One region of the Ruegeria sp. YKSF57 genome, then DNA from elsewhere that is predicted to be linked to it. Evidence: riboswitches for the same ligand, from Rfam matches in the RefSeq annotation. Region 1 holds a riboswitch; each other region holds the start of a gene.
The links. A riboswitch is a leader RNA that binds a small molecule or an ion and turns the genes downstream of it on or off. The one in region 1 is predicted to bind cobalamin.
Positions count from the first base shown of each region.

Region 2: linked by a shared signal. The riboswitch ahead of AC2FLX_RS17385 (hypothetical protein) and the one ahead of AC2FLX_RS12825 (DUF1636 family protein) in region 1 are both predicted to bind cobalamin.
Region 3: linked by a shared signal. The riboswitch ahead of AC2FLX_RS13870 (ABC transporter substrate-binding protein) and the one ahead of AC2FLX_RS12825 (DUF1636 family protein) in region 1 are both predicted to bind cobalamin.
Region 4: linked by a shared signal. The riboswitch ahead of bluB (5,6-dimethylbenzimidazole synthase) and the one ahead of AC2FLX_RS12825 (DUF1636 family protein) in region 1 are both predicted to bind cobalamin.

Region 1 covers NZ_JBXWQW010000027.1:11,741-15,505, forward strand. Annotated here, with positions in the region: gene AC2FLX_RS12815 (NAD(P)-dependent oxidoreductase) at 1-317, opposite strand, end outside; gene AC2FLX_RS12820 (LysR family transcriptional regulator) at 396-1,280, shown strand; cobalamin riboswitch at 1,352-1,558, shown strand; gene AC2FLX_RS12825 (DUF1636 family protein) at 1,629-2,012, shown strand; gene cobW (cobalamin biosynthesis protein CobW) at 2,016-3,071, shown strand; gene cobN (cobaltochelatase subunit CobN) at 3,087-3,765, shown strand, end outside.
Region 2 covers NZ_JBXWQW010000045.1:19,869-23,633, forward strand. Annotated here, with positions in the region: gene AC2FLX_RS17375 (DNA polymerase III subunit gamma/tau) at 1-708, opposite strand, end outside; gene AC2FLX_RS17380 (protein-tyrosine phosphatase family protein) at 877-1,380, shown strand; gene AC2FLX_RS17385 (hypothetical protein) at 1,418-1,822, opposite strand; cobalamin riboswitch at 1,912-2,117, opposite strand; gene AC2FLX_RS17390 (TetR/AcrR family transcriptional regulator) at 2,181-2,756, opposite strand; gene AC2FLX_RS17395 (alpha/beta hydrolase family protein) at 2,735-3,691, shown strand; RNA gene ffs (signal recognition particle sRNA small type) at 3,720-3,765, opposite strand, start outside.
Region 3 covers NZ_JBXWQW010000030.1:17,445-21,209, forward strand. Annotated here, with positions in the region: partial or broken gene AC2FLX_RS13860 (ABC transporter ATP-binding protein) at 1-253, opposite strand, end outside; gene AC2FLX_RS13865 (FecCD family ABC transporter permease) at 250-1,299, opposite strand; gene AC2FLX_RS13870 (ABC transporter substrate-binding protein) at 1,296-2,306, opposite strand; cobalamin riboswitch at 2,456-2,648, opposite strand; gene AC2FLX_RS13875 (Mur ligase family protein) at 2,691-3,765, opposite strand, start outside.
Region 4 covers NZ_JBXWQW010000021.1:11,961-15,725, reverse strand. Annotated here, with positions in the region: gene AC2FLX_RS10520 (carbonic anhydrase) at 1-540, shown strand, start outside; gene bluB (5,6-dimethylbenzimidazole synthase) at 585-1,352, opposite strand; cobalamin riboswitch at 1,397-1,575, opposite strand; gene AC2FLX_RS10510 (aspartate-semialdehyde dehydrogenase) at 1,651-2,673, opposite strand; gene AC2FLX_RS10505 (glycosyltransferase family 4 protein) at 2,786-3,765, opposite strand, start outside.

The DNA.
Region 1 (3,765 bases):
GACATCTCCATCCAGATCTTGCCCGGCTTCACTTCGGGCAGCATCTGTTGCATCACCGCGTCCGAGGCCGCAGGCGATGGCAGGCAGGTGATGACGGCGTCACATTCGCGCATCAGCTGTGCCGGACCGTCCGCGCGTTTGGCGCCACGCTCGACGAACATGTCGACCAGATTTTCATTCAGGTCATGCACCGTCAGATCAATTCCGTTCCGCAAGAGCGAGCCTGACAGTTTGTGGCCCACATTGCCCAGACCGATGAAACCAACTTTCATGGATTTGTCCTCCCCGGCGGGCGTATGCCCGCGTATACGATTCATGCGGTGAATATGAAGCTTTGAAACCGCCAAGAGAAACGAATAATAATGATCGCAATGGTCAAAAAATTTTGGTGATAAATGGACCGCCTTCCAAATCCGGCCTGGTTGCGAACGTTTGAGGCGGCGGCACGCCATCTGAACTTTACCACGGCGGCGAAAGAACTTGGGCTGACCCAGACGGCAGTGTCGCTGCATATCCGCTCGCTGGAAGAGGATTTGGGCGAAAAACTGTTTCTGCGCGCCGCGCGTCGGATCGAATTGACCGAACTTGGCCAATCCTATGCGCTGACCGTGCGGCGGGCGCTGTCGGATATCGCGCTCAGCACCAACAGCCTGTTTGGTCCGGCCACCCGCCAAAGCCTGACAATACGGGCAGCAATTTCGACCGCCACCTATTGGATCGCGGCGGAATTGCCTGATTTCAGCGCGCAATATCCGGAAATCCCTGTGCGGCTGGTGTCGCATATCTGGAATGACAGCGTCGCCCCTGCAGATGTCGATATCGAGATCCGGTTGGGATATGGCGATTGGCCGGGCGTCATGGCCGAGAAGTTGAGCGAGGAAACCATCGTTCCGGTCTGCCGTGCCGGTGACCCCGTTCCCACCATCCGGCAGATGCACAGCGGGCCGTTGATCCACATTCTCGGCTACGAGGACAACTGGGCGCGCTACCTTGAGGCGCATGGGCTTGACCACGACCCATCGGCAACCCGGCACGCCGTCGATACCACGGTCGCGGCGTTGCAACTGGTGATGGGAGGGGCGGGTTACGCCACCATCCTCGGCCGTTTTGCGCGCAATGCCATATCCCAGGGCGCACCGCTGCAAATTGCCGGGCCACCGATTCCCTTTGGGCAGTCGCATTACCTGATCCGATCCGACGCGGCGACATCGGTTTCCGGTTCAGCACGCCTTTTCGAGGCATGGCTGCGGGACAGGTTGGCTGGCGATGCCGCTGGTTAACGATGGCGGGTCGCTTTTTCACCCTGACGGTTCACAAGCCTGACGCCGCGCTTGACAAGTCCCCTGCCCTTGCCGCATGTCCGCGCTGTTGGTGTCTGCGCGAGCAGATGAAAAGGGAATGCGTCAGCGGTTCACCGTCAAACGCAGCCGCCCCCGCGACCGTGACCGGAGAGGGTGCCCAAATGCCACTGGCCGACAGGCCGGGAAGGCGGGACACCCGACAGGGACAAGCCCTGACATCCGTAAGCCGGGAGACCTGCCAGCGCCCGAAGACCAGACCGGACGGGGTGTTCCGGTGTCGGGCCGTGGCCCGCATGAAACCCCGTTCCCCGAAACCTGAATGGGGGGATGAGAGACGTGACCGAGCCTGCACCAGTCGAACTGCTGGTCTGCACCACCTGCCGCCGGGGTCTGCCCATCGAGGATGACGCCCAGCGCCCGGGCGCGCTGTTGCACAAGGCGCTGACCGAGGTCGAACTGCCCGATGGCGTTCTGCTGAAACCGGTCGAGTGTCTGTCGAACTGCGATCAGGGCTGTTCGATCGTGCTGCGTGGCGGGCCGTCGCGCTGGACCTTCGTCTATGAGAACCTGAGCGAAACAGACGATGTCGCGATCATCGTCGAAGGCGCGACCAAATACCTGGCCACCGAGGACGGGCTGGTAAAGTGGCGCGACCGCCCCGAACATTTCCGCAAGAACTGCGCCGCCCGCATTCCCCCGATTGGAGCCTGAGCCATGAGCACCCTTGAAAAACTTCCCGTCACCGTGATTACCGGCTTTCTGGGCTCGGGCAAGACCACGCTGATCCGCCACCTGATGCAGAACCCACAGGGCAAGCGGTTGGCCGTGGTGGTCAACGAATTCGGCGATGTGGGCGTCGATGGTGAGATCCTGAAAAGTTGCGCCATTCCGGATTGCCCGGCGGAAAACATCATGGAGCTTGCCAATGGCTGTATCTGCTGCACCGTGGCCGACGATTTCATCCCCACCATCGAGGCGCTGATGGCGCTGGAGCCGCGCCCCGATCACATCCTGATCGAAACCTCGGGTCTGGCGCTGCCGAAACCGTTGCTCAAGGCGTTCGACTGGCCCGACATCCGGTCGAAGATCACCGTGGACGGTGTGATTGCGCTGGCCGATGCCGAGGCGGTGGCCGCTGGTCGCTTCGCGCCGAACGTCGAAGCGGTGGACGCCCAGCGCATGGCGGACGAGTCCATCGACCACGAAACGCCGCTGTCAGAGGTGTTCGAAGACCAGATTTCCTGCGCCGATATCATCCTGCTGACCAAGCCCGACCTGGCCGGACCCGACGGCGTTGCGAAGGCCAGGGAAATCATCGCTGCCGAGGCCCCGCGCCCGCTGCCGGTGGTCGAGGTCGCCGAAGGGGCCGTGGACGTGCGCGTTATCCTGGGGCTGGAGGCCGCTGCCGAGGATGACATGGATGCCCGCCCATCGCACCACGACGGGGCGGACGATCATGAACACGATGATTTCGAAAGCGTCGTGATCGAGTTGCCCGAGCAATCCGATCCCGCCGACCTGATGGCCCGGATCGAACGTCTGGCAAACGAATTGAACATCCTGCGCGTCAAAGGGTACGCCGCCGTATCCGACAAACCGATGCGTCTGCTGGTGCAGGCTGTGGGCGCGCGTGTTCGCCACCAATACGACCGGGCTTGGAAACCGGGCGAAGAGCGCCGCTCGCGCCTGGTAGTGATTGCCGAGCATGACGACATCAACGAAGCCGCAATTCGCGGTATTCTCGAAGGTGTGGCCGAGGCCGCCGAATAAGGGACCGAGACGCCAATGCATGTCGTCTTTCGCGAAAGCCACGGTCTGGAAGAGACCGAAACACCGACCGATCTGGGCCAGAGCCCGGGCGATCTGGTGGTGCTGTCCTTTTCCGACAGCGACCTTGGCGCGTTCGCGGCGGGCTGGCATCGCGGCGGCGGAGCCGAGGGGCGGATGCCGTCATTGCGGCTGGCAAATCTGTCGGCGCTTAAGCATCCGCTGTCGGTCGATACCTATGTCGAACAGACGCTGGAGGGGGCCAAGGGCATCCTGATCCGGCTTATAGGCGGCGTGCCGTACTGGTCTTACGGGCTGCAGCAGGTTCATGCGCTGGCGCAATCGAAAGGGCTGGCGCTGGCTGTTCTGCCAGCGGACGGGCGTGAGGATACCCGGCTGGACGACTATTCCACCCTGCCGGTCTCGACCCTGCGCCGCCTTGCGCATCTGTGCGATACCGGCGGCGAGGTGGCGGCCCAGGCCGCGCTGGCACAGATGGCGCTGGCGACGGGATTGTATGCCGGACCGGTGATGGGGTCCAAAGCGCTGCCCGAATGCGGCGCGTGGTGCCCGGACCAGGGGGTAATCGCGGCAGAGACCGCCTTCGAAGATGGCAAGCCCCGCATCCTTGTCACGTTTTACCGCGCCTATCTCAGCGCGGCTGACACGGCGCCGATCGCCGCCTTGATCCGCGCGT
Region 2 (3,765 bases), on a different contig from region 1:
GATCGCCTGATCCAGAAGCGAGGTCGCATCCCGGGCCGAACCTTCAGCTGCGCGGGTGATCAGAGCCAGTGCGTCGCCAGCGATCTGAGCTCCCTCCGATTCGGCGATCATGCGTAGCAGGCCGATCATATCTTCGGGTTCGATCCGACGCAGATCAAAGCGCTGGCAACGAGACAGAACTGTGACCGGAACCTTGCGAATTTCAGTTGTCGCGAAAATGAATTTCACGTGCGCCGGAGGTTCTTCAAGCGTCTTCAGCAGCGCGTTGAACGCGCTGGTCGACAACATGTGAACCTCGTCGATAATGTAAATCTTATACCGCGCGCTGGCAGCGCGGTAGCGGACGCTGTCGATGATCTCGCGAATGTCGCCAACACCGGTCCGGCTTGCTGCATCCATCTCCATCACGTCTACATGACGGCCTTCCATGATCGCAACGCAATGCTCGCACTGACCGCAAGGTTCAGTTGTCGGCTTTCCGTTTCCATCCGGCCCGATGCAGTTCATGCCCTTGGCGATGATCCGTGCGGTAGTGGTTTTACCCGTCCCGCGAATGCCGGTCATGATAAAAGCCTGCGCAATCCGGTCTGCTTCAAAGGCGTTTCTTAGTGTCCGCACCATCGAATCCTGACCGACCAGATCGGCAAAGGTTTCGGGGCGATATTTTCGGGCAAGAACCTGATAGGGTGCGGGTGCGGTGTCGGTCATGTCTGCTCTGCCGGATTCGTCTTAAAACCGCAGCGTAGTGTGCCGCGATGCCCGCGTCCACAGCAGCAGGTCCGATTTTGGTTTGGATTGCTTGCAAGCCGGGGTAAAACACTCAGGCATCGATTGGAGAATGCAGATTTCAGCGTGTTGGTTGTGTGGGAGCTAATCGTGTCACAACTGGTGATATTTGGGCTGCAGGTGGGCGGAGGCACATTGGCTATCTGCCAGATGCCGGGCCGGAGCGGAGACTATCCTTCTGACCTCGACACCATTGCCGACTGGAAACCGGGCCTAGTGATTTCGATGACGACAGAGGTCGAAATGATCCAAGACGGCGCGCGCAGTTTCGGCTTGGATATTCAGGCGCGCGCCTGCCGATGGGTCCATTTGCCGATCGAAGATTTTGGTATCCCGCCCAGTCATGTCCAGGCGAAATGGGCCGAGACCAGTGCGTCTGCGCGGCAGGCACTTGCGGGCGGTGGTCGGATTTTGATCCACTGTCGTGGCGGTTGCGGAAGATCGGGAATGGCTGCGCTGAGGTTGATGGTCGAATGTGGTGAACGACCTTCGGATGCGCTGAAACGGCTACGCGCCATTCGCCCCTGCGCCGTCGAAACCGAACCCCAAATGGATTGGGCGCTGAAAGGGCAGATGGTGGCAGACCGGCCCTGAGGCCGGGCTGAGGGCTATTTTTTGCGTTGGCGTTCTTTCAAAGTGGCGCGTGGCAGGCGGTTTCTGCCGCCCGGTTGCCCTGCGGAACTGCTTCGAGGAACGCGCAGGGCATCTGCTTGATCCAACCCGAGGGAAAAACGGTCCGAGAAGAGTTCAATAGAGCGTCTTCAATCTGGTTCAGGCGTTCGCTATCCGCCTCGTCATTCACACCGCAGAATACTCGAATGCGAGAATGATCGGCGCGGAATCTGGCATCGCACCCAGTGGCACAATGTTCAAGTGCGCAGCTTCCGTCGATCTCGAAGTCATCTGCAGTCAATGGCTTTGCCGCAGATATCGCCTGTGCCAGTTTTTTACCCATTTGCGCCAATGCCGGGCAGGGTTTACCGGTTTTCTGGCACACTGTTGCCGTGAACAGGTGCTTGTCGGTTTTCCAAATCATGTCGCGCCCTCCGCGCTGGTGACGAGGACAACGGACGGGAAGGACAGCAAGCAGCTATCGGACCCTGTCCCGGACACCCCGCCCGAGTTCGAGTTTCAGTTCCGATGGCAGGTCTCCTGACTTGCGGGTCGCTGCTTTGCCGACCTTCCCAGCCCTTGGACCAGTGGCATTTCGGCTTCGCTCGCCGCCTACAGTTGCGGGGGCAGTCGCGGAATTGGTTCTGGAAGAACCGTACCGTGTTCCCTTTTCATTCCAACCGTGAACGCGGCCGGAAACCATCGCCTAATCGCTAGCGGGCGCACAATTTTGGGTCAAGACGAATCCTGCGGTTCAAGCACCTTTGTCGCGCCGGGCGGGTTTACTGAATTTGTTTAGACGTCGACATCTTGCTCAAGCGGCAAGGCACGTTTCTTAGGGTCTCCGAAGATCGCCTTGCCCGGGCCAACTGCCACCCGCCCTGGAGCAGTATGAACACAGTATCTGCCGCGAATTCTGGCTCGGCCACTCCAAGTCGCCTTGCGTGATGTGCGACTTCGGTTATCCAACCCTCGTACAAGTGATAGGCATGGTTGCGGAATATATTGTTGTCCGGCCCTTCGAACAAAGTAGCGGAAATCGGGCAGGTATCCCACTGACCTGATTTGTCGAAAAGTTTCGCTATCTTGTTGCAAAGAGTTGTGGCCCCGGACTGGAAATCTTCCGCAGGCTCAAATGACGCGGCAATAAGACCAAGCATCGCATCGGACGCCCAAGTAGCGGCCGCAAGCGCCAGATCGGCCTTTCCATTCGGGAAATGGTGATACAGCGATCCTTTGGGTGCGTCAGCCACGGAAAGAACTTCGTTCAGCCCGACCCCGTGATAGCCCGACCTCTGGAAAAGGTCGGCCGCAGCCCGAATCAGGCGCTCTTTTGTTGGCAAAGGACGTTCAGTCATTTGCGTGGATTATTGACAGCACTGGACCAATTGGTCCAGAGATCAGGACTAGACCGACCGGTCTAGGGGGCGCGGAGTTAAATATGCAGGACCAGGTGTCAGCTGAAGACCTTCTTATTCACTCGGGCGACTACCAACTGTCTGCCCGCCTCTTTCATGCGAAAGAAAAGCCAGAAGTTACGGTCGTGCTCAATGGGGCGACCGGTGTTCCGAGGGACTACTACAGACATTTCGCATCGTGGCTGGCCTTAGAACGCGGAATTGCTTGTCTGACGTACGATTACCGGGATTTCGGCCACTCTTTGACCGGCAACCTAAAGAAATCCAAGTCATCCATGACCGATTGGGCATTGGTCGACATGCCCGCGGCTCGGACGGAAATGCGTCGTCGGTTCCCAAATTCAAAGCTTTGGGTCATCGGGCATTCGATTGGCGGGATGCTCGGTCCTTTGCAGCCTGGCATCGAAGAAATCGACAGAATGATCTGTGTCTGTTCAGGGCTGGTACAACATCGCGATCACCCTTGGCCTTATCAAGCGCTCGCCAGAATGTTTTGGTTCGGGCATGTTCCGCTGCTGGTTAAGAGTTTGGGGTATTTGCCTGGGCGTCTTGTTGGGTTCGGAGCAGATCTACCTGCTCCGGTCTATTGGCAATGGCGAAAATGGTGCATATCCGCAAAAAGCTATCTGCCTGATGCCGGAACGACCTTACCGAAACCCGACTGGAAAAGAAGTGGCGCATCAGTGGATATGATTGCGTTTTCGGACGATCAGGTGATCCCGCCCAAATGCGTTTGGCGATTGGCCGAACTTTATGGGCAAGATGCGCGACGGCGTGAATTGACGCCTCAGGATTTTGGAGTGAAGCAAATTGGCCATCTGGGCGCGTTTGCGCGTAAGAATGCCGTTGTGTGGCCCGCACTCATCGCCGATTAGGTTGGTCTACGCTAGATGATTAGTGGGAAAGTGAGAGGTTGGACATCGACCCAAGCGGGACTCGTTGTGGCTGC
Region 3 (3,765 bases), on a different contig from region 1:
CCTGTTGCTCGACAATGGCGACACGCCGGGCGATCTGCCGCCGCCCAAGCGCCGACAGGGGATCACCGGCCAGTTCGACCTGCCCCGAACTCGGGCGCACCAATCCCGCCAGCAGGCGCATCAGGGTCGACTTGCCCGACCCGTTGGGACCGACCAGCGCCAGCGTCTCACCGGGGTCCACGTCAAAGGACACACCTGACAACAGGCGCTTGCCGCGCACGGCGTAACTCAGGTCTCGGGCCTCGATCCTCATCGCGCGCTCCTTTGTCCGCGCACCAGAATGACGGCAAAGGCCGGCGCTCCGATCAACGCAGTCACCACCCCGATGGGCAGGACCTGACCGGTGATGATGATGCGCGACACGATATCCGCTCCAATCAGGAACACGGCACCGATCAGGGCGGCGGTCGGGATCAGGCGGCGATGCCCCGGCCCCACCAGAAATCGCGCGGCATGCGGGATCACCAGCCCGACAAAGCCGATGGACCCCACGATCGATACCATGACCGCCGTCGTCAGCGCGGTGGCAAGGATCAGCACCGCCTGCACCCGCCGGACGGGTATGCCCAGCGACGCCGCGGAATCCGAGCCAAAGGTAAAGGCATCCAGCGCGCGGGCGTGAAAACGGCAGATCAGCCAGCCGGCAAAAGCCACAGGTATCGCAAGATACACATCCGGCCAGCGCACCCCGCTCAGGTTGCCCATCAGCCAGAACATGATTCCGCGCGCCTGATCGGCATTGGCGGATTTGGCGATGATGAAGGCCGTCATCGCGTTGAACAGCTGCGATCCCGCAATCCCCGCCAGAACGATCTGCGCCGTTGCCGCCCGTCCGCCACCCGCACCCGCCGCACGGGCCAGGATGGCAACGAACCCAAAAGCCAGCAGCGCACCGTTGAACGCGCCAAAGGACAGCGACAACGCGCCGCCGCCCAATCCGGCGATGGTCACCGCCACCGCCCCGGTCGAGGCCCCGGCAGAGATGCCCAGAATATACGGATCGGCCAGCGCGTTGCGCAGCAGCGCCTGCAGCACCACACCCGCCACGGCCAGTCCCGCGCCGCAGGCCGCGGCGACCAGCGCCCGTGGCAACCGGTAACTCCACACGATCCCCTGATCGATCGGATCGACGGCCAGACCCGCCCCGGCCAGCTTGTTGGCCAGCACTGAAAACACAAGCTCGGGCGCAAGCGCGGTTTCCCCGATCATCGCGCCCGCCAGAACCGCCGCAACCAGCACCGGCACGGCAAGGCACACGGCCCCCAGTACATGCCGGGCGATTGCGGCGATCTCGCTCACTGGCTGTTACCGCCGCTGCTCAACTCCTCGGCCAGATCCTCCAGCGCCGGAATTGCGCGTATGGTGGCATCCATGGCCTGCGCGTCCATGATGACGATGCGGTCGTTCCTGACCGCATCCATCCGGCTGGCCACCGGGTCGTTGCGCAGAAACTCCAGCTTTTTCTCATAGTCATCGGCGGCAAAGCGGCGACGGTCCATCTTGGCGATCACGATGACAGTCGGATTGGCCTTGGCAATGGTTTCCCAGCCCACCGTCGGCCATTCCTCATCCGTTTCGATGACGTTGCGGATGCCCAGCGCGTTCATCATATATCCCGGCGCGCCTTTCTGCCCGGCCACGAACGGATCGCTTTCCATCTCCGGGGACGAGAACCAGAACACGGCGGACACGTCGTCAAGTTCCACCGCCTTCGCCCTGGCAATGGCTGCGGCCTCGCGCGCCCTGTAGTCCGCCACCAGTTCCGCACCCTTCTCGGACGCCCCAAAGACAGCGGCCAGTTCCTCGATCCCCTGATACAGCGTATCGGTCGAGAACATCTCGATCCGCGTCCCGTCGCTGCCGACCGAGTTGTCCTTGCCGACGCAATCGGCAGGCATCACATAGGTCGGAATGCCCAGTTCGCGAAACTGTTCTCGCGTGGCAACGATGCCTTCGGGGCCGACATGCCATTCATATTGCGCCGCCACCAGACCGGGCCGCCTGGCAACCACGCTTTCAAAGCTGGGGTCGTTGTCGGCCAGACGCTCCACCTTGGCGTTCACCTCGGCAAACTCGGGCAGAACCTCGTTGAACCAGACCGAGGTTCCCAGAACCTGCTCGCCCAGCCCCAGCGCATAAAGCACCTCGGTCGCGGCCTGACCGACCGTGACCGCCGACGCCACTGGCGCCTCGAACGTCACCGAATGGCCGCAGTTTTCGATGGTCAGCGGAAAACTTTCGCTGGCGGCCACACTTGCCGCCGACAGAGACAGGGAAAGGCCCACAAGGCCGGTACGCAAAACCATGATGATCGATCTCCATATGTCAATGACCGGAGAACGGGTGAAAGGGCATTGACCAAAGCGACAGACGCATTTCGTCTTCTGTCGGTGCAGGGCGGCGCACGGCCCCCGGCAGGATCCTTTGGCAACCTCCCCGGACAACCCCGTCCGGTGTGTTTCGGTTTTTACCGGCAGGTCTCCTGACTGACGGGTCGTCGCCTGTCCTGTCTTCCCAGACCTGAAAGGCCCAGTGACACGAACGGACAGCGCTCGCCGCCTACAGTTGCGGGGGCAGTTCCGGTTGATGCCGCGCGGCACCTCGGATTCCCTCTTAGCCCTTGCGGGACCGGTACCGCGCGCTTAGTGCAATCCTTACGGTGCGGCAAGAAAATTCTGCGCGCGCCCGGGCTAGCTCTGCAAAAGGTTCAGCACCGCATCGCGCTCTGACAGAACCAGCAACAGCGCCAGATCACCGGGCTCGACCCGATCCAGGATCATCCTGCTGGCCTCGACCGGCGAGGCCGCGCGCAGAACCTGATCCTCCCGCAGCCCGCATTCCGTGGCGGTCTGCCGGATCAGCGCCGGAATCTCGCCCAGCTCACGCCCCCGCAGATACCCTTCCAACTCGGCAGCGACCACCACATCCGGTTGAAACCCCAGCGCCGTTCTGGTGACCTCCCGGATATCCTGGTCCGACCGATCGCCCGCATGGCTCAGCACGATGAAGCGCCGCTTTGCCGACAGCCCGCCCAGCGCCTCGCACACGGCCGCAATCGAATGTGGATTGTGGGCAAAATCGACAAACACCCGCGCGCCGTTAAAGGCGAACTCGTTGCACCGGCCCGGATTGTCACGGGCATCGGGCCTGAACCCGGCCAGCCCGGCGCGAATGGCCTCAACCGGGATCTCCATCGCACGCGCAAGGCACAGCGCCGCCATCGCGTTCAGGATGTTATAGCGCGCCGCACCCCCCATGGTCAGCGGCACATCGCGAACCGATTGAATGACCTGCTCGGCCTGCCCATCGAAGAACACGATCTCTTCTCCACGCAGGAACGAACAGCACTCTCCCCGCTCGCGGGCGCGGCGGATAAGATCGTTTTCCGGGTCCAGCGAGAACCACCAGATCACACCCGGCGTGGTTTCCGCCTCGTCCCGCACAAAGGGATCATCCGCGTTCAGGACCAGAACACCGCCCTTCTTCAACGCGCGGCGCACGGCAAACTTCGCCTGCGCCAGTTCCGGCACCGTGTTGACGCCGTACTGGCCCAGATGATCGTTGGCCACATTCGTCACCACCGCGGCCGAGGCCGCGCGGGTCGGCAGCCCCCGGCGCAGGATGCCGCCGCGCGCCACCTCAAGACAGGCGATCTCAAGCCGACGGTCCCGCAACAGCATCCGTGCACCGCCCGGCCCGGAATAGTCGCCCCGGTCCAGGATATCGTCCCCCACCCGCACGAACTCGGTCGAGGTCAGCCCCGCC
Region 4 (3,765 bases), on a different contig from region 1:
CAGCATCCGCGCGCCATGGTGATCTCCTGCTGCGACAGCCGGGTGCACGTCACATCTATCTTCGGCGCCGATCAGGGCGAATTCTTTATCCACCGCAACATTGCCAATCTGGTACCGCCCTATGCGCCCGATGGCGATCACCACGGCACCAGCGCGGCCATCGAATATGCGGTCACCGCGCTGAAGGTCGCGCATCTGATCGTGCTGGGCCATTCGCAATGCGGTGGCGTTCAGGGCTGTATCGACATGTGCAAGGGGCAGGCGCCACAGCTTGAGGCCAAGGAAAGCTTCGTCGGGCGCTGGATGGATATCCTGAAACCGAAATACGATCTGGTTGCCGATCTCAAGGACAACATCGAACAGGCCCGCCAGTTCGAGAAACAGGCCGTGGTGGCCTCGCTGGAAAACCTGATGACCTTCCCGTTCGTCGCCTCCGCCGTCGAGGCCAAAAGCCTCAGCATTCACGGCCTGTGGACCGACATCGGCGCAGGCGGATTGCAGAGCTATGATCCTGCGAAAGGAAAGTTCGAACCGGTCTGAGTGACCCGGGCGCCGACCTTCGGCGCCCGAACCGCTTCTGGAAATCAGCCCAGCCGCCGCGACAGGAACGTTCCGTCTGCGATTGATGCCTGGTCCGCGCGCAAGCGCCCGGTCAGCTTTGCATCACCGCCGGTTTGCCCCCATTGACCAAAGTGCACGTGGTCGGTGATCGCGCGGCGCGGCAGCCAACCGGCCTTTTCAAGTTCCGGCCTGTCGTGAAAACCACGGACCAGCCCGACACAAAGATATGCGACGGGTACAACCTCGGCAGGCAGGTTCAGCACCTCTTTCAGCGCGCCATTGTCAAGGATCGACACCCAGCCCACCCCCAGCCCCTCGGCTCGTGCCGCCAGCCAGAAATTCTGTACCGCACAGACCGACGAGAACATGTCCATCACCGGTATATGAGTGCGACCGATCACCACCGGCCCGGAGCGGCTGCGGTCGCAAGTGATGCAGATGTTGATCGGCGCCTCGAGGATACCTTCCAGCTTGAGCTTGCGATAAGTGTCGCGCTGCTCGACCGGGAACATCAGCGCGGCCTCAGCATGGGCCTTGGCAAACAGCTCATGCACCTGCCGGCGCATATCACGGTCCTGCAGGATCAGGAAATCCCACGGCTGCATGAATCCCACCGATGGCGCGTGATGCGCCGCCAAAAGGACACGGCTCAACCGGTCTTCGGGTATCGCGTCCGGCAGGAAATCCCCGCGAGTGTCGCGGCGGTTGAGGATAGTTCGATAAACCGCTTCGCGGCTCGCCTTGTCAAAGGCGTCGGGCGCCATCAGCGCCGGTTCGGTGGTAATGGCCATCGGAGTCCCCTTGGATGGTCCCGCGCCGCCCGCCGTCCACGCAGGCTGCGCCATCCCTTCCGGCCGGTCTTCTGACTCGGGATCTTCCCGCGCGAACCCCTTCCCGGCCAAGGCCAGTGGTTCATGTCCGCACAGTCCCCCTTACAGCGTTGGGCACGTCGCGGGTTTGCACCGCGTTCCCGATTCTCCCGCACGGGCGGGCACCGAAAGGTGGCCGGACATTACTCGGTCACGCAGGCAGGTCAACGAAAAAGGGGCACGGTTTACGCGCCCCTGACATTCCCAATCCGAAGGAGCTTCACCCCTTCTTCAGAACTTCCCGTCCCAGCAGCTCGGCGATCTGCACCGCGTTCAGCGCCGCGCCCTTGCGCAGGTTGTCGCTGACGCACCACAGGTTGATGCCGTTCTCGATGGTCGAATCCTGGCGAATGCGGCTGATGAAGGTGGCGAAATCGCCGACGCATTCCACCGGGGTGACATAGCCACCGGCCTCGCGCTTGTCGATCACCATGATGCCGGGTGCCTCGCGCAGGATATCGCGCGCCTCGTCTTCGTCCAGGAACTCCTCGAACTCGATGTTCACCGCCTCGGAATGGCCGACAAAGACCGGAACGCGGACGCAGGTCGCGGTAACCTTGATCTTGGGGTCGACGATTTTCTTGGTTTCGGCGACCATCTTCCACTCTTCCTTGGTCGAGCCATCCTCCATGAAGACGTCGATATGCGGAATGACGTTGAAGGCGATCTGCTTCTGGAACTTCTTCGGCTCGACCTCGGTGATCGGGTTGTAGACGGCCTTGGTCTGATCCCACAGCTCGTCCATGCCTTCCTTGCCCGCTCCCGACACCGACTGATAGGTCGACACCACGACGCGCTTGATCCTGGCACGGTCATGCAGCGGTTTCAGCGCAACCACCATCTGCGCGGTCGAGCAGTTGGGGTTCGCGATGATATTCTTCTTGGAATAGTCGTGGATCGCCTGCGGGTTCACTTCCGGCACGATCAGCGGAATGTCCGGGTCATAGCGATAGAGCGACGAGTTGTCGATCACGACACAGCCCGCCGCTGCCGCCTTGGGCGCGTAATCCTTGGTCGCGGCCGAACCCACGGCAAACAGCGCCATGTCCCAGCCGGTAAAGTCAAAGGTGGCCAAGTCCTGGGTCTTGATCGTCTTGTCGCCAAAGCTGACTTCGGTGCCCAGCGAACGACGGCTTGCCAAAGCGGCAATTTCGTCCACGGGGAACTGGCGCTCGGCCAGGATGTTCAGCATTTCGCGGCCCACGTTGCCCGTGGCGCCGACGACGACGACGCGATAGCCCATGTCTTGTCTCCTGAGTTAAGGACGCGCGTTCATAGCACCCTTTGTCGCAGAAGAAAGGGGGCAGGCGGCGTATTTGCGTCCCTGACGTCAATTTGAGGCGTGGCGCTGTGTCTCAGCCCCCGGCCAGAAGGCCCTCATAGACCTCGACCAGCGCATTTGCTTCGCCTTCGATATCAAAATGCGTCTCTACATGGGTGCGGGCCGCCACTCCGGACCGGGCCAGAGAATCGCGGTCCGCCAGCATCTCCGCCGCCGCGCCGGCCAGCGCCTGGATGTTGTTCGGGGCCACGACGCGGCCCAGCGACGGGTCGGTCACGATTTCGGAAAACGCGCCCACATCGGTGGCCACCACCGGCACACCGCAGGCCATCGCCTCCAGCGGGGTCAGGCCGAACCCTTCCCATCGCTGGGGGGCGATGAACAGGTCCAGCACCTGATACCATTCCGCGATCCGGTCCACGGTGACCTCGGGCTTGAACAGGATGCGGTGGGCCAGCCCGGCGTCTGCGACCTTCTGTTTCAGATCGTTCAGAAAGCCGGTGTGCTGCTCGGTCGCCCGGCCCATGACAATGCCCGATACATCGTCGAACCGCCCACACAGATCGATCATCGCATCGACAAAGGCATCCGTGCCTTTCTGGTGCCGGATGCGGCCATAACAGCCCAGCAATATCCCGTCGGGCAGCCCCAGTTGCGCCCGCACGGCGGCGCGATCCTTGGGCGGGGTGAAATCCTGCAGGTTGATCCCGTGCATGATCACGCGCGCGTCCCGGTCCAGATACCCGGCGGTCTTGCGCGAGGTCGCCACCACCGCGTCCATCTTCGAGATCAGCCACTTGGTATAACCCGTGTGCCGCCGCTGCGAGGCGCTGGTGAACAGCAGCTTCAGGCGCATCCGGAACACCCCCCGCAAGATCAGACCCAACAGCATTTCCGTGTTCCGCCGTGCATGCCAGACCCTGAGAGGTCGGCGCGGCAGGAACGGTACCTTTGCCAGCGGTATATGCGGGATGTCATCGGGCAATCCGGGGCCGGTGGCGACAATGCCGATCTTTTGGGCCTGCAGAGGAACCAACCGCGCAATAGTCGCCG